Regions from separate parts of the Streptomyces sp. NPDC004065 genome, predicted to be linked through region 1. Evidence: riboswitches for the same ligand, from Rfam matches in the RefSeq annotation. Region 1 holds a riboswitch; the other holds the start of a gene.
What was found. Region 1 has a riboswitch for S-adenosylmethionine ahead of thrC (threonine synthase). Riboswitches for the same ligand answer to the same signal wherever they lie in the genome.

Region 1 (14,091 bases):
GACGTTGCGGCCCTTGGGGCCGAGGGTCACCTTGACGGCGTCCGCGAGCTGGTTCATGCCGCGCTCGAGGCCGCGCCGCGCCTCCTCGTCGAACGCGATGATCTTGGCCATGTGAAGTGGTCCCTCCAGGACTGGGGGTGATTCCTTCGGACCGCGCCCGCGCCCGCGACGGACGGCTCGCCGGCCTCGTGGTTCCTTGCCCCACCCGGCCAGCGGGCCTCACCGACCCGGTCCTTCGCTGTCACTCTCACCTTCAGAGTGCTAACGCCAATGATTAGCACTCGACCCCTGAGAGTGCAAGCGCCCCCAGGGGTACGCCGCGATGCTCAGCCGCCCGCGAACACGCGCACGCCCGCGCACGCCGAGGGGCCCGCACCCCTGCCGGAGTGCGGGCCCCTCGGACGAAGAAGATCGCTTGCGGTGGTCGCGCGGTTCAGGCCGTGACGCGGACCATGTCGGCCTGCGGGCCCTTCTGGCCCTGCGAGATCTCGAACTCGACCCGCTGGCCCTCTTCCAGCGTGCGGTAGCCGTCCATCTGGATCGCGCTGTAGTGGACGAAGACGTCCGCACCACCGTCGACCGCGATGAAGCCGTACCCCTTCTCCGCGTTGAACCACTTGACGGTGCCCTGAGCCATGCCTAACTCCCCTATTACTGGCCCTTGCACAGATCCACACTTCGCGGACCCGGGTCAGACCTCACCCCCCGTGGACGGGGGCGTGCGCCGGAACGCGTCGACCGCGGCTGAATGTATCTGTCCAACTGCCGTCTGCAACAGGTCAATCGGACGAGAAATCTGGACGACGCCGGTCCGGAATATGGCGATAATTCACCCGAATTCGGGGCAAGTCGGGCCCCACAAAACCAGATAAATGCCGCGGAAAGGCCACGCACTTTGGCTACTTCTCATCGGGCCCGCGGCAGGAATTCATGGCCCACGATCCGGAGATCGCGAGCGTGTTCCCCAACTCTACCGCGCTCAATCACACAGAATGGCCCCCTCCGCTTCTCTCACGGAGGGGGCCATGCGTGTGAACTCCGGGTGACGGGCATTACCGTCGGTAATGATCAGCCGCCGGCGACCGCCGGAATGATGGACACGCCCGCGCCGTCCGGGGTGGCCGTCTCCAGTCCCTGCTCGAAGCGCACGTCGTCGTCGTTGACGTAGACGTTGACGAAGCGGCGCAGCCGGCCCTGGTCGTCCAGGACGCGCGCGGCGATGCCGGTGTGGTTCTTCTCCAGGTCGGAGATCACCTCGGCGAGGGTCGCGCCCTCGGCGCTCACCTCGGCCAGGCCGCCCGTGTAGGTGCGCAGGATGGTCGGGATGCGAACGGTCACGCTCATGCGAGGCCAGCCTCTCGGAAGGAGTCCAGGGTGGGGCGGATCGTGGCGGTCAGGCCGGTGCCGGCCACCGCGTCCAGCGTCTTCAGGCCGTCGCCGGTGTTCAGGACGACGGTGGTCTTCTCCGGGTCGAGCAGCCCGTCCTCGATCAGCTTCTTGGTCACGCCGACCGTCACACCGCCCGCCGTCTCCGCGAAGATGCCCTCGGTGCGCGCCAGCAGCTTGATCGCGTCGACGACCTGCTCGTCCGTCACGTCCTCCACCGCCCCGCCGGTGCGGCGGGCGATGTCCAGGACGTAGGGGCCGTCGGCCGGGTTGCCGATGGCGAGGGACTTGGCGATGGTGTCGGGCTTCTGCGGGCGGACCACGTCGTGCCCGGCCTTGAAGGCGGTGGACACCGGCGAGCAGCCCTTGGCCTGGGCGCCGAAGATCTTGTACGGCCGGTCCTCGACCAGTCCCAGCCGGATCAGCTCCTGCAGGCCCTTGTCGACCTTGGTCAGCTGCGAGCCGGAGGCGATCGGGACGACGATCTGGTCCGGCAGCCGCCAGCCGAGCTGCTCGCAGACCTCGTACGCCAGCGTCTTGGAGCCCTCGGCGTAGTACGGCCGCAGGTTGACGTTGACGAAACCCCAGCCCTCGCCGGCCGGGTCGCCGATCAGCTCGGAGCAGAAACGGTTCACGTCGTCGTAGTTGCCCTCGATGCCGACGAGCTCGCCACCATAGATCGCGGCCATGACGACCTTGCCCTGCTCCAGGTCGTGCGGGATGAACACACAGGAGCGGAAGCCGGCGCGGGCGGCGGCGGCGCCCACGGCGCCGGCCAGGTTGCCGGTGGAGGAGCAGGACAGGGTGGTGAAGCCGAACGCGCGCGCCGCCTCCAGCGCCTGGGCGACCACACGGTCCTTGAAGGAGTGCGTCGGGTTGCCGGAGTCGTCCTTGACGAACAGCTTGCCCGCGCCGACGCCGAGTTCGCGGGCGAGGTTGTCGGCCCGGACGAGCGCGGTCCAGCCGGGGTTGAGGTTGGGCTTGCCGGCCACGTCGGCGGGGACGGGCAGCAGCGGCGCGTAGCGCCAGATGTTCGCGGGGCCCGCCTCGATGCGCTTGCGCAGCTCCTCGGCGTCGTAGCCGGAGAAGTCGTAGGCGATCTCCAGCGGGCCGAAACACTCCTCGCACGCGAAGACCGGCCCGAGGGGCACCCGGTGGCCGCACTCGCGACAGCTGAGCGCGGCGGCGGGGCCGAGGTCTACGGTGGAGTCGGTGCTGCTTGCAACGGTCTGCACAGCCATGGAGGCGAGGCCCTTTCTCCTCATCTTCCTCACGGCGCGCTTCGCCGTGAGACGGATTTGGCACCTTCCCTAGCCGGGAGCCCCGCGGTGAGGGCCGGCACCGGCCTGACGGCCGACGGCGGTCCACGAGAACCGGCTGGAGGGTTGCCGGGGCTTCATCGGGCCGTGTCCCTCTGCCCCTCTGGATGAGCTGTATGCGGTTGTGTGACGCGGGGACGACCCCCGACATGCGATGGTCATCCGCGTTGTTCAAGACTGTAACCGAAGGCCAGGACAGTTGAGATAGTCGTCCGAACCGCGAGACAACAGTGAGGAGCCGCTGACCGTGCTGGAAGAAGTCGAGCGCTGGCTGGCCACCCGCTCCTGGTCCGTGACCGATCGTCCGCTGCACCGCGTCCTGGCCGCAAAGCAGCGCACCGGTCAGTCGGTCTCCGTGGTGCTGCCCGCCCTCAACGAGCAGGACACGGTCGGCGACATCGTCGCCGTGATCCGCCGCGACCTGGTGGAGCAGGTGCCGCTGGTCGACGAGATCGTCGTGGTCGACTCCGGCTCCACCGACCGCACCTCCCAGGTGGCCGCCGCCGCGGGCGCCCGGGTCGTGCACCGCGACGCGATCCTCCCGCGCATCCCCACGGTGCGCGGCAAGGGCGAGGTGCTGTGGCGCTCCCTGCTGGTGACCCGCGGGGACGTCGTCTGCTTCGTCGACGCCGACCTGCGGGAGTTCTCCTCCGACTTCGTCACCGGCATCGTCGGCCCGCTGCTCACCGAGCCGGACGTGCATCTGGTCAAGGCCATGTACGACCGGCCGCTGGGCGGCGCCGCCGGGCAGGGCGGCCGGGTCACCGAGCTGATGGCGCGCCCGCTGCTGAACATGCACTGGCCGCAGCTGGCCGGCTTCGTGCAGCCGCTCGGCGGCGAGTACGCGGCCCGCCGCTCGCTGCTGGAACAGCTGCCGTTCCCGGTCGGCTACGGCGTGGAGCTGGGCATGCTGGTGGACGCCCTGCACCTGGTCGGCCTGGACGCCCTCGCGCAGGTCGACGTGGGCGTGCGCAGGCACCGGCACCAGGACGGGCAGGCGCTGGGCCGGATGGCCGCCGCGATCTACCGCACCGCCCAGCTGCGGCTGGCCCGGGGCCATCTGGTCCGGCCCTCCCTCACCCAGTTCGAGCGCGGCGAGGACGGCTTCGAGCCGCGCACCTACTCGGTGGACACCGAGGAGCGCCCGCCGATGGCGGAGATCGCCGAGTACGCCGCCCGGAAGGTGGCGTGACGGACTGCCGCGGGCGCGCGCCGCACCGTGCGGCCGCCGCGCGGCCCGGCCCCGTACGCCCGGGTCGGGCCCCCGTGCACGGGAGCCGGTCCCGGGCGTCGGGCCGGGCCGCGCGACGGCCTGCGCGACGGCCTGCCCGATGGCCAGAAGGACCGGCCTGGTCGTATACGGCCCACTACGAAGCGGAACCGTACGTTTGAGCGTTTACGGGCCGGGCTAGGTTGAGGACCATGGCTTCAACGCACGGTGCCGAGGTGCTGGTCGCGTCCAATCGCGGCCCGGTTTCGTACGAGCTGGGCGAGGACGGCTCGCTCCACTCCAGGCGCGGAGGCGGAGGGCTGGTCTCCGGGCTGTCCGCGATCGGTCCGGACGCGGGCGCGGTGTGGGTGTGCGCCGCGCTGAGCGACGCCGACCGCGAGGCGGCGCGCCGCTTCGAGGGCGGACGGCGGCTGCCCGCCGAGGCGACCGGCGGACAGCAGGTACGGATGCTGGACATCGACGCGGGCGTCTTCTCCGACGCCTACAACGGCATCGCCAACTCGGTGCTGTGGTTCGTCCACCACATGCTGTACCAGACCCCGCTGGAGCCCGTCTTCGACGCGGAGTTCCGCCGCCAGTGGGCCTCGTACGAGGCCTACAACCGGGCCTTCGCCGAGGCGCTGGCGGAGGAGGCCGCCGAGGGCGCGGCGGTACTGGTCCAGGACTACCACCTGACGCTGGTGCCGGGGATGCTGCGCGACTTCCGGCCGGATGTGCGCATCGGGCACTTCTCGCACACGCCGTGGGCGCCGGCGGACTACTTCCGGCTGCTGCCGGACGACGTCGCCGAGCAGGTGCTGCGCGGCATGCTGGGCGCCGACCGGCTCGGCTTCCTCACCCAGCGGTGGGCGGACGCCTTCGCCGGGTGCTGCGAGGCGCTCGTGGGCGGGCTCGGGGGCACCCGGATCGGGGTGCACGGGCTCGGCGCGGACGCCGAATTCCTGCGGGAGCGCTCGCACCGCGCCGACGTGTTCGAGCGGATGGCGGCGCTGCGCGAGGAGATCGGCGCCGGGCCGGAGGGCGGGCCGCGCAGGACGATCGTGCGGGTGGACCGGACGGAGCTGTCCAAGAACATCGTGCGCGGGCTGCTCGCCTACCGGCATCTGCTCGAGGAGTGGCCGCAGTGGCGCGAACGGGTGGTGCACGTGGCCTTCGCCTACCCCTCGCGGCAGGACCTCGCGGTGTACCGGGAGTACACGGCCGAGGTGCGGCGGCTGGCGGAGGAGATCAACGAGCGGTACGGGACGCCCGGGTGGACGCCGGTCGTGCTGCACGTCAAGGACGACTTCGCGCGGTCGCTGGCGGCGTACCGGATCGCGGACGTGGCGCTGGTCAATCCGGTGCGGGACGGGATGAACCTCGTCGCCAAGGAGGTGCCGGTCGTCTCCGACTCGGGGTGCGCGCTGGTGCTGTCCCGGGAGGCGGGCGCGTACGCGGAGCTGGGCGACGACGCGGTGGTGGTGAACCCGTACGACGTGGTGGCGACGGCGGCCGCGCTGCACGAGGCCCTGAGCATGCCGGGACCCGAACGGGCGGAACGCTCCAAACGCCTGGCCGACGCGGCCACCGCACTGCCGCCCGCCCGATGGTTCCTCGACCAGCTGGAGGAACTGGGCAAACCGGAGCACTGACGCCCTTCGGCCGCCCGGCCGCGTCAACGGGCCGCCCCGCCCGGCGCCACCTGCCGACCACCGGACCGGGCGATCGGCGGGGCAGGTCGACCGCCGGGCCGGGACACCGACCGGGCCGGGCGAGCCGACACGGCCGACGAGGCCCAGCCACCGCAGCGCCCGACCGGGCCGGGCACCGCACGCGGCGGGGCGACAGACCCGGCCGACCCACCGCCCCAGCCCGGCGGCCGACGCGCCAGGCCAACGACGCCGCCGAGCGATCGGCGGAGCGGGGAACGGACGGGGCCAGGCGGCCGACGCCGCCGGCCGACCGACGTGCGACCGACGCGGCCCCGGTGACCGGGGGCGCTCGCGGGACCGGGGGCTCACGGGGCCGGGACGGGCGATCGGCGGGTGCAGGTCGGCCGGCGGGCCGGGACACCGACCGGGCCGGACAGCGCACGCGGCCAGGCAACAGACCCGGCCGACCCGTCGCCCCAGCCCGGCGGCCGACGGGCCGGGCTACCGGGGCGACCGGCGGGGCGGGGAACGGACGGGGCCAGGCGGCCGACGCCGCCGGCCGACCGACGTGCGACCGACGCGGCCCCGGTGACCGGGGGCGCTCGCGGGACCGGGGGCTCACGGGGCCGGGACGGGCGATCGGCGGGTGCAGGTCGGCCGGCGGGCCGGGACACCGACCGGGCCGGACAGCGCACGCGGCGGGGCGACAGACCGGGCCGGGCCGACCAGTCGACGCAGCCGGGCGGCCGGCAGGCCAGGCGGCCGGGTGACCGGGTGACCGGCAGCCCATGCTTGCCGGGCGGCGGCCGGGGCCGGGTTACGGCGCGGCGTCCGTCCGGATGTGCCGGGCCAGGGTGCGCAGCAGGTCCACCACTCCCGCCGGGCCGTCCACCACCAGGTCCGCCCGCTCGGAGAGCTCCGTCACCTCCGCGCTGCCGCTGCAGACCAGTACGCCCGGTACGCCGTCCGAGCGGAGTTTGTCGACCGCGGTGAAGGCGGGGAGGTCGCCCAGGTCGTCACCGGCGTAGAGCACGGAGGTGGCGCCCACGTCGCGGACGTACTCCGAGAGGGCCACGCCCTTGTCCATGCCCGGCGGGCGCAGCTCCAGGACCATGCGGCCCGGCTCCACGATCAGCCCGTGGCGGGCGGCCAGGTCGGACAGGGGCTCGCGCAGCAGCTCGAAGGCGGCCTGGGGGTCCTCCGCGCGCCGGGTGTGGACGGCGACGGAACGGCCCTTCTCCTCGATCCAGGTGCCCTGCCAGGCGCCGACCCGGTCCAGGAGGCCCGGCAGTTCGGCGCGGGCGGCGGCCACGCCCGGGTGCGGGGCCGGGGCGGTGACGGTTCCGGTGGCCGCGTCCCAGCGCTCGGCGCCGTAGTGGCCGAGGACGACGAGGTGTTCCAGACCGGGTACGCCCGCGAAGCCGCCGTACCGTACGGCCACCCCGGCCGGTCGCCCGGTGACCACGGCCACGGACGCCACCTTGGGCGCGAGCTCGGAGAGCACGGGCACCGCCCCGGGGTGCGCCCGGGCCTGGTCCGGGTCGGGGACGATCGGCGCGAGGGTCCCGTCGAAGTCGAGTGCGATCACCGCCCGCTCCGGCCGCGCGAGGATCGCGGCGAGCCCGTCCCGTCCGGCCTGGGTGACGGGGACCGGCAGGGAGTCGCCGGGATCGGTCGTGTCCGTGTGGTGGCTGCCCATACGGCGAACCTATCCACGCCGGGACCTCCGCACTCCTGCACCCGCGCCCTTCCCGCACCCCGTTCCACCCTCCGGCGGCCCCCACCGGCCCCACCGGCCCCAGCGGACGCCCGCCCGCCACGGACAGCACCACCCGCCGCCGCCCGCCACACCGGCCCCCGGCTGGAAGGGCCTGCCCCGGCCGGAACGGCCGGCCCCCTCCGCGACGGCCAACCCGGCGGAACGGCCAACCCCCGCCACAACAGCCCCCGCCGGAACGGCCCTCACCGGAACGGCCCCGCCGGGACGGCCGCGCTCAGCGTTCGGCGCGGCGGGAGTCCCGTATGCGGCGGAGGCGGTTGACCGTCACCGGGTCGTGGGCCAGGGCTCGGGTGTCGTCGAGGAGGGCGTTGAGCAGCTGGTAGTAGCGGACCGGGGACAGGCCGAGCTCCTCGCGTATCGCGCGCTCCTTGGCGCCGGGGCCGGTGAAGCCGCGGCGCTCCAGGGCGAGGATGTCCCGCTCCCGGCGGCCGAGGCCCCGCTGCCCCTCGCCGCCCGGGCGCCCGGCGCCCGCGTCCTCGCCGGTCCTGCCGTCGTCCGCTTCCATACCCGCACCGTAGCCCCCGCCACCGACAACGGCAGGGGCCACGGTGTGGTGGCTACTCCGCGCTCCGCGCGCTCCGCGCGCTCTCCGCCTCGGCGGCCGTGGTCTGGAGCCGGCCGAGGACCGCGGCGGGGCTGCCGCCGGGGGCGACCGCCTGGCCGATCCGCTTCTTCACGTCCGCGCTGACCTGGGCCCAGGACGTCTTGCCGACCGGGTAGAGCCGGGCGAGCGGCAGCTCCTCGAGGAACGGCCGCAGCGCCTTGTCCTCGTCCGCCGCGGCCATCGTCTCGGACGCGGAACCGGTGACGGGCAGCAGGTCGTACTCGCGGGAGAAGCGGACGACGTTCTTCTCGCTGTAGACGAAGTCGAGGAAGTCGCCGATCTGGTCGCGGTGGCCGTTCTTCTTGAAGGCCGTCATCCAGTCGGCGACGCCCATGGTCGCCTTGGCCCGGCCGTTCTTGCCCGGCATCGGCACCATGCCGAACTTCACGCCCTTCCTGGCGGCCTGCTGCATCAGCGTGGGGTGGCCGTTGAGCATGCCCACGTCGCCGGCCGCGAAGGCGTCGAAGGCGTCGGCGCGGTTGAGCCTGCCGGGGGCGACCGGGCCGGTCAGGCCCTTGCCGACCAGCTTGTCGCGCAGCCAGGTGAACGTCTCCACGTTCTGCGGGGAGTCGATGGTGTAGGTGCCGATGTCGTCGGTGTAGCCGTTGCCGCCGCTGAGCAGCCACTGCATGGTCTCGGCCTGCGCCTCCTCCGGACCGAGCGGCAGCGCGTAGGGGTACTTCACGCCCCGGGCCTTCAGCGCCTGGGCGTCGGCGGCCAGCTCGGACCAGGTCGCCGGCGGGGTCAGGTGCGCCCGGTCGAAGAGGGTCCTGTTGTAGAAGAGCACCCTGGTGGACGCGGCGAACGGGATGCCGTACTGCACGTGCCGCAGCTGTCCCGCGTCGGAGAGCCGGCCGAGGAAGTCGGCCTGCACGGGTATGGAGAGCACGTCGTCGGCCTTGTAGAGCAGGTCCTTGGCCGCGTAGTCGGCGTACGCGCCGATCTGCGCGATGTCCGGCGGGTCGCCCGCGTCGACCATCTCCTTGACCTTGCGGTCCACGTCGTTCCAGGAGTAGACGCTGACCTCGACCTTCACGCCGGGGTGCCGGCCCTCGTAGTCCTTGACCAGCTCGTCCCAGTACTTCTGCGAGCTGTTGGCCGAGGAGTCGCCGTAGTCGGCGGCGACCAGTCTGAGGGTGACGTCGGAGGAGCCGGTGCTCCCGCAGCCGCCGAGGACCGCCGTCATGCCCAGTACGGACACCGTCGCGATCATTGCTGTCCTACGCCGCTGCACTGCTGGTCGCCCCAAACGTCTCGTTGTTCACCATGCGGACACGATAGGTCTACACCACGTGAGTGGACTAGACCTCTTGCGGGTCAGCGGGCCACACTGTTTCCGTGAGACACGTCATCGCCCTGGATGTGGGCGGCACCGGGATGAAGGCCGCGCTGGTCGCGGCCGACGGCGAGCTGCTGCACCGGGCCCGCCGGGCGACCGGCCGCGACCGCGGGCCCGACGCCGTGGTCGAGTCCATCCTCGGCTTCGCCGCCGAACTGCGCGCCCACGGCGCGGAGCACTTCGGCGCGCCCGCGGCCGCCGCCGGCGTCGCCGTGCCCGGAATCGTCGACGAGCGGCGCGGCGTCGCCGCCTACGCCGCCAACCTCGGCTGGCGGGACGTACCGCTGCGCGACCTGCTGGCCGAGCGGCTCGGGGGCGTCCCCGTGGCGCTCGGCCACGACGTGCGCACCGGCGGACTGGCCGAGGGCCGCCTCGGGGCGGGCCGGGGCGCCGACCGGTTCCTCTTCGTGCCGCTGGGCACCGGGATCGCGGGCGCCATCGGCATCGACGGGCGGGTGGAGGCGGGCGCGCACGGCTTCGCCGGCGAGATCGGCCACATCGTCGTACGCCCAGGCGGCACGCCCTGTCCGTGCGGGCAGCGCGGCTGCCTGGAGCGGTTCGCGTCCGCCGCGGCGGTGAGCCAGGCGTGGGCCGGGGCGTGCGGGGACCCGGACGCGGACGCGGCGGACTGCGCCAAGGCCGTGGAGGCGGGCGACCCGCGGGCGCGGGCGGTGTGGCAGGACGCGGTGGACGCGCTCGCCGACGGCCTGGTCACCGCGCTCACCCTGCTGGACCCGCGCACCCTGATCATCGGTGGCGGACTCGCCGGGGCGGGGGACACGCTGTTCGCACCGCTGCGGGAGGCCGTCCGGCGGCGCGTCACCTTCCAGAAGCTCCCCACGATCGTCCCCGCGGCCCTGGGGGACAGCGCCGGATGCCTGGGCGCGGCCCTGCTCGCCCGGGATCTGCTCGACACTTCTACGACTCCCCCGGAGGTAACCACCTGATGGCCGCTAGCAAGGTTCTCGCCGGTGCCCGGGTGGTGCTGCCCTCCGGGATCGTGGACGACGGCCGCGTGATCGTCGAGGGCGCGCGGATCGCCGGCGCCGCGCCCGCGGACAGCGAGGTCCTGGACGTCACCGGCCACTGGCTGGTCCCCGGCTTCGTCGACCTGCACAACCACGGCGGCGGCGGGGCCTCCTTCTCCGGTTCGGCCGACGACGTGCTGACCGCGGTCCGCGCCCACCGGGCGCACGGCACCACCACCCTCGTCGCCTCGACCGTCACGGAGGACATGGGCGTCCTCGCCCAGCAGGCGGGGCTGCTGTCGGAGCTGGCCGAGCAGGGCGACATCGCCGGCATCCACTTCGAGGGGCCGTTCATCTCGCCGTGCCGCAAGGGCGCGCACTCCGAGGCGCTGCTGCGGGACCCGGACCCGGCGGAGGTGCGCAAGCTGGTGGAGGCGGCGCGCGGCCGGGCGACGATGATGACCCTGGCCGCCGAGCTGCCCGGCGGCATCGACTCCGTACGGCTGCTCGCCGAGCACGGCGTGATCGCGGCGATCGGGCACACGGACGCCACCTACGAGCAGACCGTGGCGGCGATCGACGCGGGCGCCACCGTCGCCACCCACCTGTTCAACGCGATGCCCGCCCTCGGTCACCGCGCCCCCGGCCCGATCGCGGCGCTCATGGAGGACGAACGGGTCACCGTCGAGCTGATCAACGACGGCGTGCACCTGCACCCGGCCGCCCTGGAGCTGGCGTTCCATCACGCGGGCGCGCGGCGGGTGGCGTTCATCACCGACGCGATGGACGCGGCCGGCAGCGGCGACGGCCGCTATCTGCTCGGCCCGCTGGAGGTCGAGGTCGCCGACGGGGTGGCGCGGCTGGTGGAGGGCGGCTCGATCGCGGGTTCCACGCTCACCCTGGACCGGGCCTTCCGGCGGGCGGTGACGGTCGACCGGCTGCCGGTCACGGACGTGGTGGCCGCGCTGTCCGCCACCCCGGCCCGGCTGCTCGGCCTGGACGACCGGATCGGCTCGCTGGAGCCGGGCAAGGACGCCGACCTGGTGCTGCTGGACGAGGACTTCGTCCTCAAGGGCGTGATGCGGCGGGGCGAATGGGTGGTTGAGCCCCAACTGGGCTGATCCGTCCGGCCGTACGGACGCGGCGGGCCTCCCGGGGGGTGGGCGGCCCGCCGTGTCTTTGGCATGATCGAACCCTCGGAAAGCCACCGCGGCAGACGCGCTTGAACTCGGGGGAGGTCGGCCCACGTGATCCTCACGGTCACGCTGAACACCGCCGTCGACATCACCTACCGGGTGCCGTCCCTGCGGCCCCACTCCTCGCACCGGGTGTCGGAGGTCACCGAGCGGCCCGGCGGCAAGGGCGTCAACGCCGCCCGGGTGCTGGCGGCCCTCGGCCACGAGGTGACCGTCACGGGCTTCGCGGGCGGGACCACGGGAGGGGAGCTGCGCGGCCTGCTCGCCCGGGTGCCGGGGGTGACGGACGCGCTGGTGCCGGTGGCCGGGCCGACCCGGCGCACCATAGCCGTGGTCGACGAGCGCACCGGCGACACCACCCAGCTCAACGAGCCGGGCCCGGTCGTCTCCCCCGCCGAGTGGTCCGCCTTCCAGGACGTCTACGAGGACCTGCTCGGCTCGGTGTCGGCGGTGGCCCTGTGCGGCAGCCTGCCGCCCGGCCTGCCGGTGGGCGCGTACGCCGGTCTGGTGCGCACGGCGCGGGCGGCCGGCGTCCCCGTCCTGCTGGACACCAGCGGCGAGGCGCTGCGGCGCGCGGTGGCGGCCCGCCCGGACCTGGTGAAGCCGAACGCCGACGAGCTGGCCGAGCTGACCGGATCGCACGAGCCGGGCCGCGCCGCCCAGGACGCCCGTCGCCGCGGCGCCCGCGCGGTGGTCGCCTCCCTCGGCCCGGACGGCCTGTTCGCCCACACCCCGGAGGGCGTGTGGCGGGCCACTCCGCCGGCCCGCGTGCGGGGCAATCCGACCGGCGCCGGCGACTCGGCGGTGGCGGGCCTGCTCTCGGGCCTGGTCGAACGCCTGCCCTGGCCGGACCGCCTGGCCCGCGCGGTCGCCCTGGCCACGGCGACGGTGCTGTCCCCCACGGCCGGCGAGTTCGACCGGAGCGCCTACGAGGACCTCGTGAGCCGGGTGACGGTGACCGGGGAGGTCACCGCGGCGTGAGCCGCCCGGCGTGCGCGCCGGTCACTGACCGACCCAGCCCTTGACCAGCCAGACCTGGTCGAGGTAGGCGTCGCACTGGTTGCCCTGCTCGCAGGAGATCTTGATCGTGTTGGTGCCCTTGTTGAGCTGGACGTAGTTGTAGGTCTTCGTCCAGCCCTTCTCGTAGTCGCCCTCGGGGGCGTGCGTCCAGTTCTTGAGATCGATGGGTCGTTCGGACGGCGTGCCGTTGACCGTGAGGGTGGCGGTGGCGTCCTTGCCGGGAACGCTGTAGCCCACGTAGACGCTGTACTTGCCGTCGGCCGGGATGCCGTTGACGTTCCAGGTGACCGAGGCGCCGACGCTGTTGAAGTTGGTCACGTAGACCCCGCCGTCGGCCTTGGCGCCCTTGACGTCCGAGGCGGTGCTCGCGGTGCCGCCGAGCTGGAGGGCCTTCGCGTCGATCTTCGGGAGTTCGCCGGCGGGTGCCGCGCTGTCGGTCGTGGACGGGCTGGGCCGGGAGCTCTGGGTGGCGGTGGGGGTGGTGCCGCCGGCCTTGTCGCCGCCGCCGTCGCCCTTGTCGCCGATCATGGCCACACCGATGCCGATGACGACCGCGGCGACCACCGCTATCGCGCCGATCAGCAGGCCCTTGGTGTTGGGGCCGCGGCCACGGCCGCCGCCCGCGGACGGGGCCGCCCGCCGGCCGGTGGGGGCCTGCCCTCCGGGAAGCGTCTCGGGGGCCGCGTAGTGGGCGCTGGGCTGGCCGTAGGCGCCCTGCTGCTGCGGGACCGCCGTCGTGGGAGCCTGCTGACCGGCCTGCTGGCCGTACTGCCGCTGACCGACCGCGCGGACCCGGCTGACCGAGTTCGGGTAGCCGTAGCCGCCGGAGGGCGGCTGGGCTCCGTTGGCCTGACCGTCGGCGTACAGGTAGCCGAACGGGTCGTCGTCCTCGGGCGTGCTCGCGCCGTTGGTGCCGGGCGTCATCCCTAGGTCTCCTCTGGCATGGTGCGTACGGGCTGTGAACCGCGAGCCTACCCGCTTCGCGTGGCCCAAACGGGTGACTCCCGCCGCATCACCGCGCTGACCTGGACGTCATCCGGCACGTCGGTGCTGTTTGGGACGAGATCGTTTCTCGACGTACATCCGCTCGTCGGCGGACTTCAGCACTTCGTCCGCCGTCATGCCGCAGTGCGCCCAGCCGATGCCGAAGCTCGCGCCGACCCGGACGGCCCGCCCCTCGGCGCGGATCGGCTGGATGATCTCGTTGCGCAGCCGGACCGCGAGGTCGGCGGCGTCGGCGCGGCCGAGGCCGTCGGCGAGGATCACGAACTCGTCGCCGCCGAGCCGGGCCACGGTGTCCCCGTCGCGCACGCCGTTGCTCAGCCGCCGGGCGACCTCGATGAGCACCGCGTCGCCCGCGTTGTGCCCGAACCGGTCGTTGATCGACTTGAAGCCGTCGAGGTCGCAGAAGAGGACCGCGAGCCCCTTGGTGCCGTCGTCGAGGTCGCCCTCGGGCGCCACGGTGTGCACATGGTGGTCGTAGGCGTCGTACGCCTCGGCGCCGGGCCGGAAGTCGAAGTCGTGGCCGACGTCGTAGCCCGGATGGCCGTACGCGGCGTCCAGGGTCTCCAGCTCCTCCGCGTGCGGCGGGCGCCGGCACAGGCGGGCCGAGAGCCG
Region 2 (14,091 bases), on a different contig from region 1:
CTCACCGGCATCCTGGTGCTGCTGGCCTTCCCGGTGCTGGCGGCGGCGCTGTTCGCCCTGGAGGCGGACCGCAAGTTCGGCGCGCACGTCTTCGACGCGGCCAACGGCGGCTCGCTGCTGTGGCAGCACCTCTTCTGGTTCTTCGGCCACCCCGAGGTGTACATCATCGCGCTGCCGTTCTTCGGCATCGTCTCCGAGATCATCCCGGTGTTCTCCCGCAAGCCGATGTTCGGCTACATGGGCCTGGTCGGCGCGACCATCGCCATCGCGGGCCTGTCGGTGACGGTGTGGGCGCACCACATGTACGTCACCGGTGGTGTGCTGCTGCCGTTCTTCTCCTTCATGACCTTCCTGATCGCGGTCCCGACCGGTGTGAAGTTCTTCAACTGGATCGGCACCATGTGGAAGGGCTCGCTGTCCTTCGAGACGCCGATGCTGTGGACCACCGGCTTCCTGATCACCTTCGTCTTCGGTGGTCTGACCGGCGTCATCCTGGCCTCGCCGCCGCTGGACTTCCACATCTCGGACTCGTACTTCGTGGTGGCGCACTTCCACTACGTGGTCTTCGGCACCGTCGTCTTCGCGATGTTCGCCGGCTTCCACTTCTGGTGGCCGAAGTTCACCGGCAAGATGCTCGACGAGCGCCTGGGCAAGATGACGTTCTGGATGCTGTTCATCGGCTTCCACGGCACGTTCCTCATCCAGCACTGGCTGGGCGTCGAGGGCATGCCGCGCCGGTACGCCGACTACCTGGCGGCCGACGGCTTCACCACGCTGAACACGATCTCGACGATCTTCTCCTTCGTGCTCGGCCTGTCGATCCTGCCGTTCTTCTACAACGTCTGGAAGACGGCCAAGTACGGCAAGCCGGTCGGCGTCGACGACCCGTGGGGCTACGGCCGCTCGCTCGAGTGGGCGACCTCCTGCCCGCCGCCGCGCCACAACTTCCTCACCCTGCCGCGGATCCGCAGCGAATCCCCGGCGTTCGATCTGCACCACCCCGAGATCGCCGCGCTCGACCAGCTCGAGAACGCGGGCCACGGTCAGAAGGTCCTCGCGGGTGAGAAGGAGGCCGGCAAGTGAGGATTCAGGGCAAGCTCTTCATGTGGCTGAGCTTCTTCTTCCTCATCGTGGCCGTGGCCTACGGTGTCTGGTCGAAGGAGCCGGCCGGTACGACGGCGCTCTTCCTGGCCTTCGGCCTGAGCATCATGGTCGGCTTCTACCTGGGCTTCACCGCCCGGCGGGTCGACGCGGGTGCCCAGGACAACAAGGAGGCCGACGTCGCGGACGACGCGGGCGAGCTGGGCTTCTTCAGCCCGCACAGCTGGCAGCCGCTCGCCCTGGGCGTCGGCGGCGCGCTGGCCTTCCTCGGCGTCGCGGTCGGCTGGTGGCTGCTGTACTTCGCGGCCCCGGTCATCCTGATCGGCCTGTGGGGCTGGGTCTTCGAGTACTACCGCGGTGAGAACCGCACCCAGTAGCGGGCCAGAGGCAACCCGGGGAACCCGGGCCTTCCGTCAGGAGGGTCCGGGTTCCCTCTTTTCGCCGCAGGTCACGCTCCCGGGATTCCCCCGTATGGACGACCCGTGGTGCCGGAGTTGACGGAGCTACTTAGCGTGCAGTCATGAGCACCACCACTCCGCGCACCCGCACCGTCGCCGCCTGCACCCTGCTGGTCGCCGCCCTCGGCGGGGGCGTCACCGCCTGCGGCAGGGACGGCAACCCACTGGCCGCCACCCCGTACGACGCGGCGGACCAGATCTCCTTCAACGGCCCCACGGACGCCGGGAAGAAGGCCGACCCGGACAAGCCCCTGGAGATCTCCGCCGAGGGCTCCGACGGGCGCATCACGGACGTCACGGCCGTGGACTCCATCGGCCGCTACGTCTCCGGCGAGCTGTCCGCCGACGGCAGCCGCTGGCACAGCACCTCCCCCCTGGCCGCCGGCGCCCACTACACGGTCCGGGTGAGCACGGAGAACGGGGACGGCGCACCCGGCCGCAAGGTCCTCGCCTTCGACACCACCAAGCCCGTGATGCACCAGCGCCTGAACGTGACGTTCGGGCCGGAGGCGGGCACCTACGGCGTCGGCGAGCCCATCACCGCCGCCCTGGACCAGCCCGTGCGGGACAAGGCCCAGCGCGCCGTCGTGGAGCGCGCCCTCAAGGTCCGCTCCACGCCCGCCGTGGAGGGCTCCTGGTACTGGGTGAACGACAAGGAACTGCACTACCGGCCGCAGGACTTCTGGCCGGCCAACGCCACCATCGAGGTGCGCAGCAACCTGGAGAACATCAAGATCGGCGACCGGCTCTGGGGCGGCACCGCCAAGCCCCTGACGATCACCACCGGCGACCGCGTCGTCGCCCTCACGGACGCGGCCACCCACCAGATGACGGTCTTCCGCAACGACCAGAAGATCAAGCAGATCCCCGTCACCACCGGCAAGCCCGGCTTCGACACCCGCAACGGCGTCAAGGTCGTCCTGGGCAAGCAGTACTTCGTACGGATGAAGAGCTCCACCGTCGGCATCGCCGAGGGCACCTCGGACTCGTACGACCTGCCGGTCTACTACGCCACCCGCGTCACCTGGAGCGGCGAGTTCGTGCACGCCGCGCCCTGGTCCGTGGGCTCCCAGGGCTACGCCAACGTCAGCCACGGCTGCACCGGCATGAGCACGGCCAACGCCAAGTGGTTCTTCGACAACATCCAGGAGGGCGACCTGGTCCAGGTCGTCAACTCCAAGGGCCAGCCGATGGAGCTGTTCGACAACGGCTTCGGCGACTGGAACCTGCCCTGGCCGAAGTGGCTCGCGGGCAGCGCCCTGACCGCGGCCTCCCCGGACGCCGCCCCCCAGGCCCATGAGGCCCGTCTGCGCCCGCAGAGCGTCTGACGTCTGGGCCGGGGCGCACCGGCGAGCGGGCCCGCACGGCCCGCGCCCGGACAGCCCGCGCCCGCACGGCCCGAGCCCTGAGCCCCGCCGGCCCGCGTCCGCACGGCCGCGGGCCGTCCCGGGACGCGGGCCGTGCGGGCCCGGCGGGGCTCAGGCGCTGAGGGCCTTGTGCCGCAGCAGGGAGGACAGCGCCGAGGCGAACTCCACCGGGTCGACCGGCAGCGCGACCGCCGCGTCCGCGCGGCTCCACGTCGCCAGCCAGGCGTCCTGCGGCCGGGCGATCAGCAGCAGCACCGGCGGGCACTGGAAGACCTCGTCCTTGATCTGCCGGCACAGCCCCATGCCGCCCATGGGCACGGCCTCGCCGTCCAGCACGCACACGTCGATGCCGCCCCGGTCCAGCTCCCGCAGCACCGCGGCGGGGGTGGCGCACTCCACGAACTCCACGAGGGGGGCGTCCGGAGAGGGCCTGCGACCGGTGGCCAGCCGCACCTGCTCCCTGGTGCGTGCGTCGTCGCTGTAGACCAGCACCGTGGCGGTCGCCTGCATTGTTCCTCCGCGTCGTTGGTCGGGAACTTCGGGAACTTCCGGGTACCGATGCGGCGGATGCTACTCCCTCCCCGTCCTGGTCAACAGCGCCTTGAACATCCCTTCGATGGGCCATACGGGCTGGACACGGCCCACAGACACTCCGAACGGCACCCCCCGGGGTGAGGGCGGGATAAGCGACCGACATAATGTCGGTCGTGGCGACAGCAACGACAGTAGAAACCGGGCACGCGCACCCGTCGGTCAATCGGCCGAACCTCACCAGCGTCGGAACCATCATCTGGCTGAGTTCCGAGCTGATGTTCTTCGCGGCCCTCTTCGCGATGTACTTCACCCTGCGATCGGTGACGGGTCCGGCGCACTGGAAGGAGATGGCGGACAGCCTCAATGTCCCCTTCTCGTCGGTGAACACCACGATCCTGGTGCTCTCCTCGCTCACCTGCCAGCTCGGCGTCTTCGCCGCCGAGCGCGGTGACGTGAAGAAGCTCCGGGGCTGGTTCATCGTCACCTTCGTCATGGGCGCGATCTTCATCGGCGGCCAGATCTACGAGTACACGAGCCTGGTGAAGGAGGAGGGCATCTCGCTGTCCTCCGACCCGTACGGCTCGGTGTTCTACCTGACCACCGGCTTCCACGGCCTGCACGTGACGGGCGGTCTCATCGCCTTCCTGCTGGTCCTCGGCCGCACCTACGCGGCCCGCAGGTTCACCCATGAACAGGCGACCGCGGCCATCGTCGTGTCCTACTACTGGCACTTCGTCGATGTCGTGTGGATCGGCCTCTTCGCCACGATCTACCTGATCAAGTAGCCGACGAACCGATCCAAGTCCTGAAGCATCGACGCAGAAGATCCTGACACCGGGGTAATCCGTGAAAAAGCTCTCCGCACGACGACGCCATCCGCTGGCGGCGGTCGTCGTCCTACTCCTCGCGCTGGCGGCCACTGGGGGGCTGTACACCGCGTTCGCGCCCGCGAGCAAGGCGAAGGCCGACGACACCGCCCAGTCCCTCACCATCGAGGAGGGCAAGAAGCTCTACGAGGTGGGCTGCGCCAGCTGCCACGGCACCGGTGGCCAGGGCACCACTGACGGTCCGAGCCTCGTGGGCGTGGGTGCCGCCGCGGTCGACTTCCAGGTCGGAACCGGCCGCATGCCGGCCCAGCAGCCGGGCGCGCAGGTCCCGCGCAAGAAGGTCATCTACAACCAGGCCGAGATCGACCAGCTCGCCGCGTACATCGCCTCCCTGGGCGCCGGCCCGAACGTGCCCACGAAGAACCAGTACAGCCCCGAGGGCGCCGACGCCGCCAAGGGCGGCGACCTGTTCCGCACGAACTGCGCCCAGTGCCACAACTTCACCGGCAAGGGCGGTGCGCTGACGCACGGCAAGTTCGCGCCGGAGCTGACCGGTGTGAGCCCCAAGCACATCTACGAGGCCATGCAGACCGGCCCGCAGAACATGCCTTCCTTCCCCGACACCACGCTGACGGAGAAGAACAAGAAGGACATCATCGCGTACCTGAACGCGGTCAACGGCGAGGAGACCGAGAACCCCGGTGGTCTCGAGCTGGGCGGCCTCGGGCCGGTCAGTGAGGGTCTGTTCGCGTGGATCTTCGGACTGGGTGCCCTGATCGCGGTCGCCGTCTGGGTCGCCGCTCGGACCGCAAAGGCCAAGAAGTCATGAGTAGCCAAGACATTCCAGAAGAGAACCTGCCCGCTGAGCAGGCCGCCGAGCACCGGCACGGCGCAGTCTCGGTGGCGGACGAGAAGCACCCGTTCGCCGACCCGGGCCTGCCGCCCCACGAGCCCCGGATCCAGGACGTCGACGAGCGGGCCGCCAAGCGGTCCGAGCGCACCGTCGCCCTGCTGTTCACGATCTCGATGCTGGCCACCGTCGGCTTCATCGCCTCGTACGTGACGATCCCGCACGACAAGTCGATCTTCGTCTTCCCGATCGGGCACATCAACGCGCTGAACTTCGCGCTGGGCCTGACCCTCGGCGTGGCGCTGTTCGCCATCGGCGCGGGCGCGGTCCACTGGGCCCGCACCCTGATGTCCGACGTGGAGGTCGCCGACGAGCGCCACCCGATCGAGGCGTCCCCCGAGCTCCGTGCCAAGGTCCACGCGGACTTCAAGCAGGGCGCCGCGGAGTCGGGGATCGGCCGCCGCAAGCTGATCCGCACCACGATGTTCGGCGCGCTGACCCTGGTGCCGCTCTCCGGTCTCGTGCTGCTGCGCGACCTCGGTCCACTGCCCCACGACAGCCTGCGCCACACGCTGTGGGCCAAGGGCAAGCGACTGGTGAACATGAACACCAACCTGCCGCTGCGCCCCGAGGACGTCGCCGTGGGCTCGCTCACCTTCGCCAAGCCGGACGGCCTGGAGGACAACGCCGAGGACTTCCAGGAGGAGATCGCCAAGGCCGCCCTGATGATCGTCCGGCTGCAGCCGGAGAACATCAAGGACAAGCGCGAACTCGACTGGTCCCACCAGGGCATCGTGGCGTACTCGAAGATCTGCACCCACGTCGGCTGCCCGATCTCCCTGTACGAGCAGCAGACGCACCACGTGCTGTGCCCGTGCCACCAGTCCACCTTCGACCTCTCCGACGGTGCCCGAGTGATCTTCGGCCCCGCCGGCCACGCCCTGCCGCAACTGCGCATCGGCGTGGACAGCGAGGGTTACCTCCAGGCGCTCGGCGACTTCGAGGAGCCCGTCGGTCCTGCATTCTGGGAGCGCGGATGAGTACTTCAGCGAGCAACACCACTCCGTCCGGCGGCGCCGCCGCGGGACGCTCGCGCGGACCGGCGCCGGCCGGCGAGCGCCTCGCCGACTGGGCGGACGGCCGGCTGGGGATCTACTCCCTGGCCAAGTCGAACATGCGCAAGATCTTCCCCGACCACTGGTCGTTCATGCTGGGTGAGGTCTGCCTCTACAGCTTCATCATCATCATCCTCACGGGTGTGTACCTGACGCTGTTCTTCCACCCGTCGATGAACGAGGTCACGTACCACGGCTCGTACGTCCCGCTCCAGGGACAGCTGATGAGCGAGGCGTTCAACTCGACCCTGCACATCTCCTTCGAGGTGCGCGGTGGCCTGCTCATCCGGCAGATCCACCACTGGGCCGCGCTGATCTTCCTGGCCGGCATGTTCGTGCACATGATGCGCGTGTTCTTCACCGGCGCGTTCCGCAAGCCGCGTGAGGTCAACTGGCTGTTCGGCTTCCTGCTGTTCGTCCTGGGCATGTTCACCGGCTTCACCGGCTACTCGCTCCCGGACGACCTGCTCTCCGGCACCGGTGTCCGCTTCATGGAGGGCGCGATCCTGTCCGTGCCGATCGTCGGCACGTACCTGTCGTTCTTCCTCTTCGGCGGGGAGTTCCCCGGCCACGACTTCGTGGCGCGGTTCTACTCGGTGCACATCCTGCTGCTGCCGGGCATCATGCTGGGCCTGCTGGTGGCCCACCTGATCCTGGTCTTCTACCACAAGCACACGCAGTTCGCGGGCCCCGGCAAGACCAACACCAACGTGGTCGGCATGCCGCTGCTGCCGGTCTACATGGCCAAGGCCGGAGGCTTCTTCTTCCTGGTCTTCGGTGTCATCGCGGCCATCGCGGCGATCGCGCAGATCAACCCGATCTGGGCCATCGGCCCCTACCGCCCGGACCAGGTCTCCACCGGCGCCCAGCCGGACTGGTACATGGGCTTCTCCGAGGGCCTGATCCGCACGATGCCCGGCTGGGAGATCAACTTCTGGGGCCACACGCTCGTGCTGGGCGTGTTCGTCCCGCTGGTGATCTTCCCGCTGGTCCTGGTGGCCATCGCGGTCTACCCGTTCATCGAGGCCTGGGTCACCGGCGACAAGCGCGAGCACCACATCCTGGACCGCCCGCGCAACGCCCCGACCCGCACCGCCTTCGGCGCGGCCTGGATCGCCTGGTACTTCGTGCTGCTGATCGGCGGCGGCAACGACCTGTGGGCCACCCACTTCCACCTGTCGATCAACGCGATCACCTGGTTCGTACGGATCTCCTTCTTCGTCGTACCGGTCCTCACGTTCATCGTCACCAAGCGGATCTGCCTCGGCCTCCAGCGCCGGGACAAGGACAAGGTGCTGCACGGCCGCGAGTCGGGCATCATCAAGCGCCTGCCGCACGGTGAGTTCATCGAGGTCCACGAGCCGCTCAGCCAGGAGCAGCTCTACACCCTCACGGCGCACGAGCAGTACAAGCCGGCCGAGATCGGCCCGACCGTCGACGAGAACGGCGTCGAGCGCAAGGTCAAGGGCTCGGAGAAGCTGCGCGCCAAGCTCAGCAACGCGTACTACGGCGAGGACGCACAGATCCCCAAGCCGACCGTCGAGGAGTACCGGGAGATCACGAGCGGCCACGGCCACTGATCACTGACCGCTGAGTGTCGCCACGCCACAGCAGGAAGGGCCCCGTCCGAACCCCGGACGGGGCCCTTCCTGCTGCCCCGGGCTGGATAGGGTGGAGACATCCGAGACCCGCGTCCCGCAGTGCGGGACACCCACCCAGGAGCGGCTTATGAGCGCTGTGACCCCCGCTGGAGGCGACACCGCGGCGGGCCGTTCCTGGCCCGCCGTGCTGAACGGACTGCTGGAGGGCCGCGACCAGAGCGCGGACGACACCGCCTGGGCGATGGACCGGATCATGCGCGGGGAGGCCACCGACGCCCAGATCGCCGCCTTCGCGGTGGCACTGCGCGCCAAGGGCGAGACGGTCCAGGAGATCACCGGCCTGGTCCGCGCGATGTACGAGCACGCGAACGTCATCGAGGTGCCCGGCGCCACCGTCGACATCGTCGGCACCGGCGGCGACGGCGCCAAGACGGTGAACATCTCCACCATGTCGTCGATCGTCGTGGCCGGCACCGGCGCCAGGGTCGTCAAGCACGGCAACCGCGCCGCGTCGTCCGCCTCCGGCGCCTCCGACGTCCTGGAGAAGCTCGGCGTCAACCTGAACCTGCCGGTGGAGCGGGTGGCCGCGGTGGCCGAGGAGGCCGGCATCACCTTCTGCTTCGCGGTGAAGTTCCATCCGGCGCTGCGCCATGTGGCCGCCGCCCGCGGCCAGTTGGGCATCCGCACCACCTTCAACGTACTCGGCCCGCTCACCAACCCGGCCCGGGTGCGGGCGCAGGCGGTGGGCGTCGCCGACCCGCGCATGGCGCCGATCGTGGCCGGCGTCTTCGCCGAACGCGGCAACTCCTCCCTGGTCTTCCGGGGTGACGACGGGCTCGACGAGCTGACGACCACGTCCACGTCACGGGTGTGGACCGTGCGGGACGGCAAGGTGACCGAGGAGAGCTTCGACCCGCGCGACGTGGGCATCGAGCTGGTGCCCGTGGAGGCCCTGCGGGGCGCCGACGCCTCGTACAACGCGGAGGTCGCCCTGCGGGTGCTGGACGGCGAGCGGGGCCCCGTGCGGGACGCCGTCCTGCTCAACTCCGCGGCCGCCCTGGTGGCCCTGGAGCCGGGCCCCGGGACGCTCGTGGAGCGGATCCGGGCCGGGATGGAGCGCGCCGCGGAGTCGATCGACTCGGGGGCCGCCCGGCGGACCCTGGACCGCTGGGTCGCGGCCAGCAACGCCTGAGCCCTCCCGGCGCGTACGGTGCGACGCGGGGCGGGGTCCACGATCCGGACTCCGCCTTGCGCACCGAAGATCGTGTGGCAGGATACGGAACCAGGTCATGAGCGACAGCCATTCGGCCCCGGCCGGCTGTCCGGCAACCCTCCGTCCGTGGCGGGGTGCCCCGGGTGAGGACCAGGTCGCAGGCAGCGAGGTCTGCGGCAAGCGCGGACCCCTCGCGAAACCAGGGGTCCTGGTCGTCGAGGAGCCTTCCGTGAGCAAGCGAATGCGTTAGGGCCGCAGAGCCCCCCTCCGCGTTTCCCTTTCCCCTTCACCCTTCACGCTTCGGCCTTCGCCGTCCTCCCGCGCCGAGCCGTACCCGCCGTACGGGTGCTCGCGCGGTGACGCCGGCCTGCCCCACGGGAGTTCAGCATGTCCGTTTCCACCGTCGCCGCCTGCCGTACCACCCACGCCCCGCTGCCCGTCCTCGGACGGGACGTCACCGTGCCGCTCGTGACCGGCGGCGAGGTCACCTACGCCGCGCTCGACTACGCCGCCAGCGCCCCCGCGCTGCAGCGCGTCTGGGACGACGTGGCGGCGTACGCGCCGTACTACGGCAGCGTCCACCGCGGCGCCGGCCACCTCTCCCAGCTGTCCACCGACCTGTTCGAGAACGCCCGGGCGACGGTCGCGGAGTTCCTCGGCTGCCGCGCCGGGGACCAGGTGGTCTTCACCCGGTCCACCACCGACTCCCTCAACCTGCTCGCCCACGCCCTCCCGGCCGGCTGCCAGGTGTTCGTCTTCGAGACCGAGCACCACGCCGCCCTGCTGCCGTGGCAGGGCGCGCACGTCACCTGCCTCGACGCCCCGCGCTCCCCGCGCCAGGCGGTGCGGGCCCTGGAGCGGGCTCTGGCCGGCCGCGACCCCCACGCCCCGGCCCTGGTCTGCGTCACCGGCGCCTCCAACGTCACCGGCGAGCTGTGGCCGGTGCGCGAACTGGCCGCCGCCGCCCACGCGCACGGCGCCCGCATCGTGCTGGACGCGGCCCAGCTGGCCCCGCACCACCCGGTGAGCGTGCGCGACCTGGACGTCGACTGGGTCGCCTTCTCCGGCCACAAGCTGTACGCCCCCTTCGGCTCCGGCGTCCTGGCCGGCCGCCCCGACTGGCTGCGCGAGGCCGAGCCGTATCTCGCGGGCGGCGGCGCCAGCCGCCGGGTCACCCGGCGCGCCGACGGGGGAGTGGACGTGGAGTGGCACGAGGGCGCCGCGCGCCACGAGGCCGGCTCCCCGAACGTGATCGGCGCCCACGCCATCGCCTCCGCGTGCAGGGCGCTGACCGAGGCCGGGTTCGACACCCTGGTGGCACGCGAGCGGCAGCTGGTCCGCGCGGTGCGGGAGGGCCTGGCCGGCGTGCCCGGGGTGAAGGTGCTCTCCCTGTTCGGCGACGACGCCCCGCGGGTCGGCGTGATCTCCTTCGTGGTGGAGGGCTGGAACAGCTCCCACTTCGCCGCCGCGCTGTCGGCCGAGTACGGCATCGGCGTCCGGGACGGCCTGTTCTGCGCCCACCCCCTGGTGCGCACCCTGCTGGGCGCCGGCCCGCGCGAGGCGGGCGAGTGCGGCGCGCCCGGGGACGCGCCGTCGGGCGGCTCCCTCGACGCCGTCCGCGTCAGCTTCGGGGCCGGCACCCCCGACGAGCACATCGAGCGCTTCCTGGGGGCGGTGCGGGAACTGGTCCGGTACGGCGCGAAGTGGCGCTACCGCACCCAGGACGGCCGCTGCGTGCCGGCCGTGTGACCGGGGCCGGCAACGGAGCCGGTGAGGCCCCCCACGGAGCCGGTGAGGCCCCGCGGAGGCGGTGAGGCCCCGCGGAGGCGGTGAGGCCCCCCACGGAGCCGGTGAGGCCCTGCGGAGGCGGTGAGGCCCCGCGGAGGCGGTGTCCGCCCGGACGGCCGGGCCCGGTGTCAGGAGTCCAGGCCGATGGCGAACGCCGCCTCCAGGTCGTGCTGCGAGTAGGTGCGGAAGGCCACGTGGGTGTCCGTGCCCAGCACGCCGGGGATCTTGCTGATCCGGCCGGGGATGACCTCCGCGAGGTCCTCGTGCTGTCGCACCCGGACCATGGCGATCAGGTCGTAGGTCCCCGTCACGGAGAAGACCTCACTGACGCTGTCCAGCGAGGCGATCTGCTCGGCGATCTCGGGGATCCGGTCCACGCTGGTCTTGATGAGCACGATCGCGGTGATCACGGCTGGTTCTCTCCCTCGGGGGCCGGAGCAGGGGTGACCCTCACTCTAGTCCCGCCGCCGAACCGCACCCACGCGTAGGCGAAGCCCAGGCCGAAGCCCACCACATGGGCGAGGTAGGCCACGCCCGGCCCCTGGGCCGCGCGGCCGGCGGCCAGCCACTGCAGCACCGCCCAGAAGGGCAGCACCACCCAGGCGGGAAAGCGCAGCGGCAGGAAGAACAGGAACGGGAAGAGACTGGTCACCCGGGCCCGGGGGAACAGGTACAGGAACGCGCCGAGGACCGCCGAGATCGCCCCCGAGGCACCCACCAGGGTCTGCTCCGACGTGGCGTGGGCGGCGGCGTACCCCAGCAGGGCGAGGTAGCCGCAGCCGACGTAGAACAGCGTGAACCGCACGCGGCCCATGCGCCTCTCGGTCATCGCCCCGAAGACGTGGAGGAAGAGCATGTTGCCGAACAGATGCACCCAGCTGCCGTGCACGAACAGGGCCGTCACCGGGGTGAGGGCGGCCCGCGGGGCGCCGGTGAACAGGTCGGCGGGGATCACGCCCCAGCGGCGGAAGTAGGCCCGCTGGGCGAGCAGCAGCCGGCCGCCGGTGCCGTGACCCGGGTCCAGCCCCGACGCCGGTCCGGCCACGAAGACCAGACAGCACAGGACGATCAGGGCACACGTCACCGGCGCCGGCACGGTCAGCACCGCCCGCGCCGCCCGCACCGCCCTTGTCGCCGCCCTCGCGCGGCCCCGGTCGCCGATCATGTGCACAGAGCATGGCGTAACGGGGCGCACCAGCACAGACCGCCTCGCCGCCGTGGACACCCGGGCGGCGAGTCGCCGCCAGGCCGTAGGGTTACGAGCCACACGCCCAGGGAAGCTGGCGCGTCACGGAGACTAGAAGGAAAGCGAACACTCACGATGACGGTTCCCCTGCCGACCGCCACGACGCGGTGGCGCTGCACCCTCTGCGGCAACCTCACCCGCTTCGACGTGACGCGCTCGTCGAAGGTCGTCGAGTACGTCCACCTCGACCTGGCCGGAGAGCCCAAGGTGGAGGAGCGCGAGGTGGTCAATGAGACCATCGAGTCGGTGCGCTGCCGCTGGTGCAACGCCGTGGACCAGGTGGAACTCGTGGACAGGCCGGGCGCCGGCTCCTGAGCGGAGGCGGCCGGCACGGGTGGCCCCCCGAGGGGCCGCGTAGGCATTGGGGTGACGGATGGCGCAGACACAAGGCGGGGAGCCGGCCGACGGCGCCGCTGAGGTGCTCGACCGTCCGCTGCCCGACGGGGTGCGCCGGCGGATCGTGCAGATCGTCTCGGACGCCTTCGGCGCGCTGACGGTCGCCGAGCTGCCGGCGCAGCTGCGGCAGTACGCCCGGTTCGCGCCCAACCGCCGCGCGAAGTTCGCCGGCAACGCGATGGCGTCCGCGCTGGAGACCGACCCGCTCTTCCGGCAGCGCGTCGGGGAGAAGTTCAGAGAGACCCAGCCGGAGCTGTCCGGCGCCCTCGACTCCGGCTCGCCGCCCCCGGCCGCGGACCCGCTCGACGTGGCGGCCGCGGCCTATGTTCTGCGCCCGGCGGGCTGGGTCAAGCTGGTCACCGCGGCCGGCGAGGAGGCCCAGCGGGCGCACGCCGAACGCGTCGGCGAGGAGAGCCGCGCGGAGCTGGAGCGGCTGCGCGCGGAGCTCGCCGCCGCCCGCGACCAGACGCGCGCCGAGACCGAGCGGCTGCGCGCCGAGCTGGACGCGGCGAAGAAGGAGTCCGAGGCGCTGCACCGCAAACTGCGCGCGGCGCTCAGCGACGTCCGGCGCGGCGAGGCCGCGCTGCGCAAGGTGCGCGACGAGATCGAGGCGGTGCGCGCCGAGGGCCAGGCGCAGACGTCGGCCGCGGAGAGCGAGAGCCGCCGGCTCAGGGCGCGGCTGGCCGAGGCGGAGTCGGCCCTGGAGGCCACCCGCAGAGCGGCCCGTGAGGGGCGCAGCGTGGAGGACATGCGGGTACGGCTGCTGCTGGACACCGTGCTCGACGCGGCCCAGGGGCTGCGCCGGGAACTCGCCCTGCCGCCGGTGTCGGTACGGCCCGCCGAGACCGTCGACGCGGTGGAGCCGGGACGGATGACGCCGAAGGACATCGCCGCCCGGGCGCTGTCCGAGCACGACCCGGCGATCCTCGACCAGTTGCTCGCGCTGCCGCAGGCCCATCTGGTCGTCGACGGCTACAACGTCACCAAGACCGGCTATCCGCAGATGCCGCTGGAGAAGCAGCGGCTGCGGTTGCTCGGGCAGCTCTCGCAGCTCGCCGCGCAGACCGGCGCCGAGGTCACCTGTGTCTTCGACGGCGCCGAGCTGGCCGCGCCGGTGCTGCTCGCGCCGCCGCGCGGGGTGCGGGTGCTGTTCTCCAAGCCGGGCGTCACCGCCGACGAGCTGATCCGCCAGCTGGTGCGCGCCGAGCCGCCCGGCCGGCCGGTCATCGTCGCCTCCACCGACCGCGAGGTGGCCGACGGGATCGCGAAGGCGGGGGCGCGGCCGGTGGCTTCGGCGGTGCTGCTGAAGCGTCTGTCCCGCGGCTGACGGCGGCGCGCGGAACCGCCCGCCGCCGGGGCGGCGCCGCGAACCGTGCTTCCTTTTCCACGCCGTAAATCGGGCAAACGGCATTCAGCGCCGCAATCCCAACGTAGAGGTTTAATGCCCGAATTGGCGGGATCGTCACGGCACCCAGCGTCAACCTCACTTCACCCCTTGTGAGTTGAGTGCAAAGAATGCATTGCGTGATGGGATTTTTTGGTGTGAGGATTTGAACTCATCACGATGAGGTCACTAAGGTCAGGCGTCGAACCTC

Region 2: another riboswitch for S-adenosylmethionine. It lies ahead of ACI2LW_RS15065 (aminotransferase class V-fold PLP-dependent enzyme); the one in region 1 lies ahead of thrC (threonine synthase).

The regions. Positions count from the first base shown of each region.
Region 1 covers NZ_JBJDQT010000006.1:117,919-132,009, reverse strand. Annotated here, with positions in the region: gene groL (chaperonin GroEL) at 1-111, opposite strand, end outside; gene ACI2LW_RS10215 (cold-shock protein) at 434-637, opposite strand; gene ACI2LW_RS10210 (MoaD/ThiS family protein) at 1,069-1,344, opposite strand; gene thrC (threonine synthase) at 1,341-2,627, opposite strand; SAM riboswitch class I at 2,645-2,819, opposite strand; gene ACI2LW_RS10200 (glucosyl-3-phosphoglycerate synthase) at 2,953-3,897, shown strand; gene ACI2LW_RS10195 (trehalose-6-phosphate synthase) at 4,128-5,567, shown strand; gene otsB (trehalose-phosphatase) at 6,385-7,266, opposite strand; gene ACI2LW_RS10185 (DUF3263 domain-containing protein) at 7,562-7,852, opposite strand; gene ACI2LW_RS10180 (extracellular solute-binding protein) at 7,905-9,164, opposite strand; gene ACI2LW_RS10175 (ROK family protein) at 9,290-10,237, shown strand; gene nagA (N-acetylglucosamine-6-phosphate deacetylase) at 10,237-11,379, shown strand; gene ACI2LW_RS10165 (1-phosphofructokinase family hexose kinase) at 11,506-12,435, shown strand; gene ACI2LW_RS10160 (CBM35 domain-containing protein) at 12,457-13,398, opposite strand; gene cdgB (diguanylate cyclase CdgB) at 13,507-14,091, opposite strand, start outside.
Region 2 covers NZ_JBJDQT010000011.1:169,656-183,746, forward strand. Annotated here, with positions in the region: gene ctaD (cytochrome c oxidase subunit I) at 1-1,083, shown strand, start outside; gene ACI2LW_RS15025 (cytochrome c oxidase subunit 4) at 1,080-1,478, shown strand; gene ACI2LW_RS15030 (Ig-like domain-containing protein) at 1,622-2,887, shown strand; gene ACI2LW_RS15035 (hypothetical protein) at 3,038-3,436, opposite strand; gene ACI2LW_RS15040 (heme-copper oxidase subunit III) at 3,625-4,245, shown strand; gene ACI2LW_RS15045 (c-type cytochrome) at 4,307-5,116, shown strand; gene ACI2LW_RS15050 (Rieske 2Fe-2S domain-containing protein) at 5,113-6,177, shown strand; gene ACI2LW_RS15055 (cytochrome bc complex cytochrome b subunit) at 6,174-7,832, shown strand; gene trpD (anthranilate phosphoribosyltransferase) at 7,981-9,045, shown strand; SAM riboswitch class IV at 9,139-9,255, shown strand; gene ACI2LW_RS15065 (aminotransferase class V-fold PLP-dependent enzyme) at 9,454-10,815, shown strand; gene ACI2LW_RS15070 (Lrp/AsnC family transcriptional regulator) at 10,983-11,264, opposite strand; gene ACI2LW_RS15075 (rhomboid family intramembrane serine protease) at 11,261-12,019, opposite strand; gene ACI2LW_RS15080 (hypothetical protein) at 12,176-12,415, shown strand; gene ACI2LW_RS15085 (NYN domain-containing protein) at 12,474-13,823, shown strand.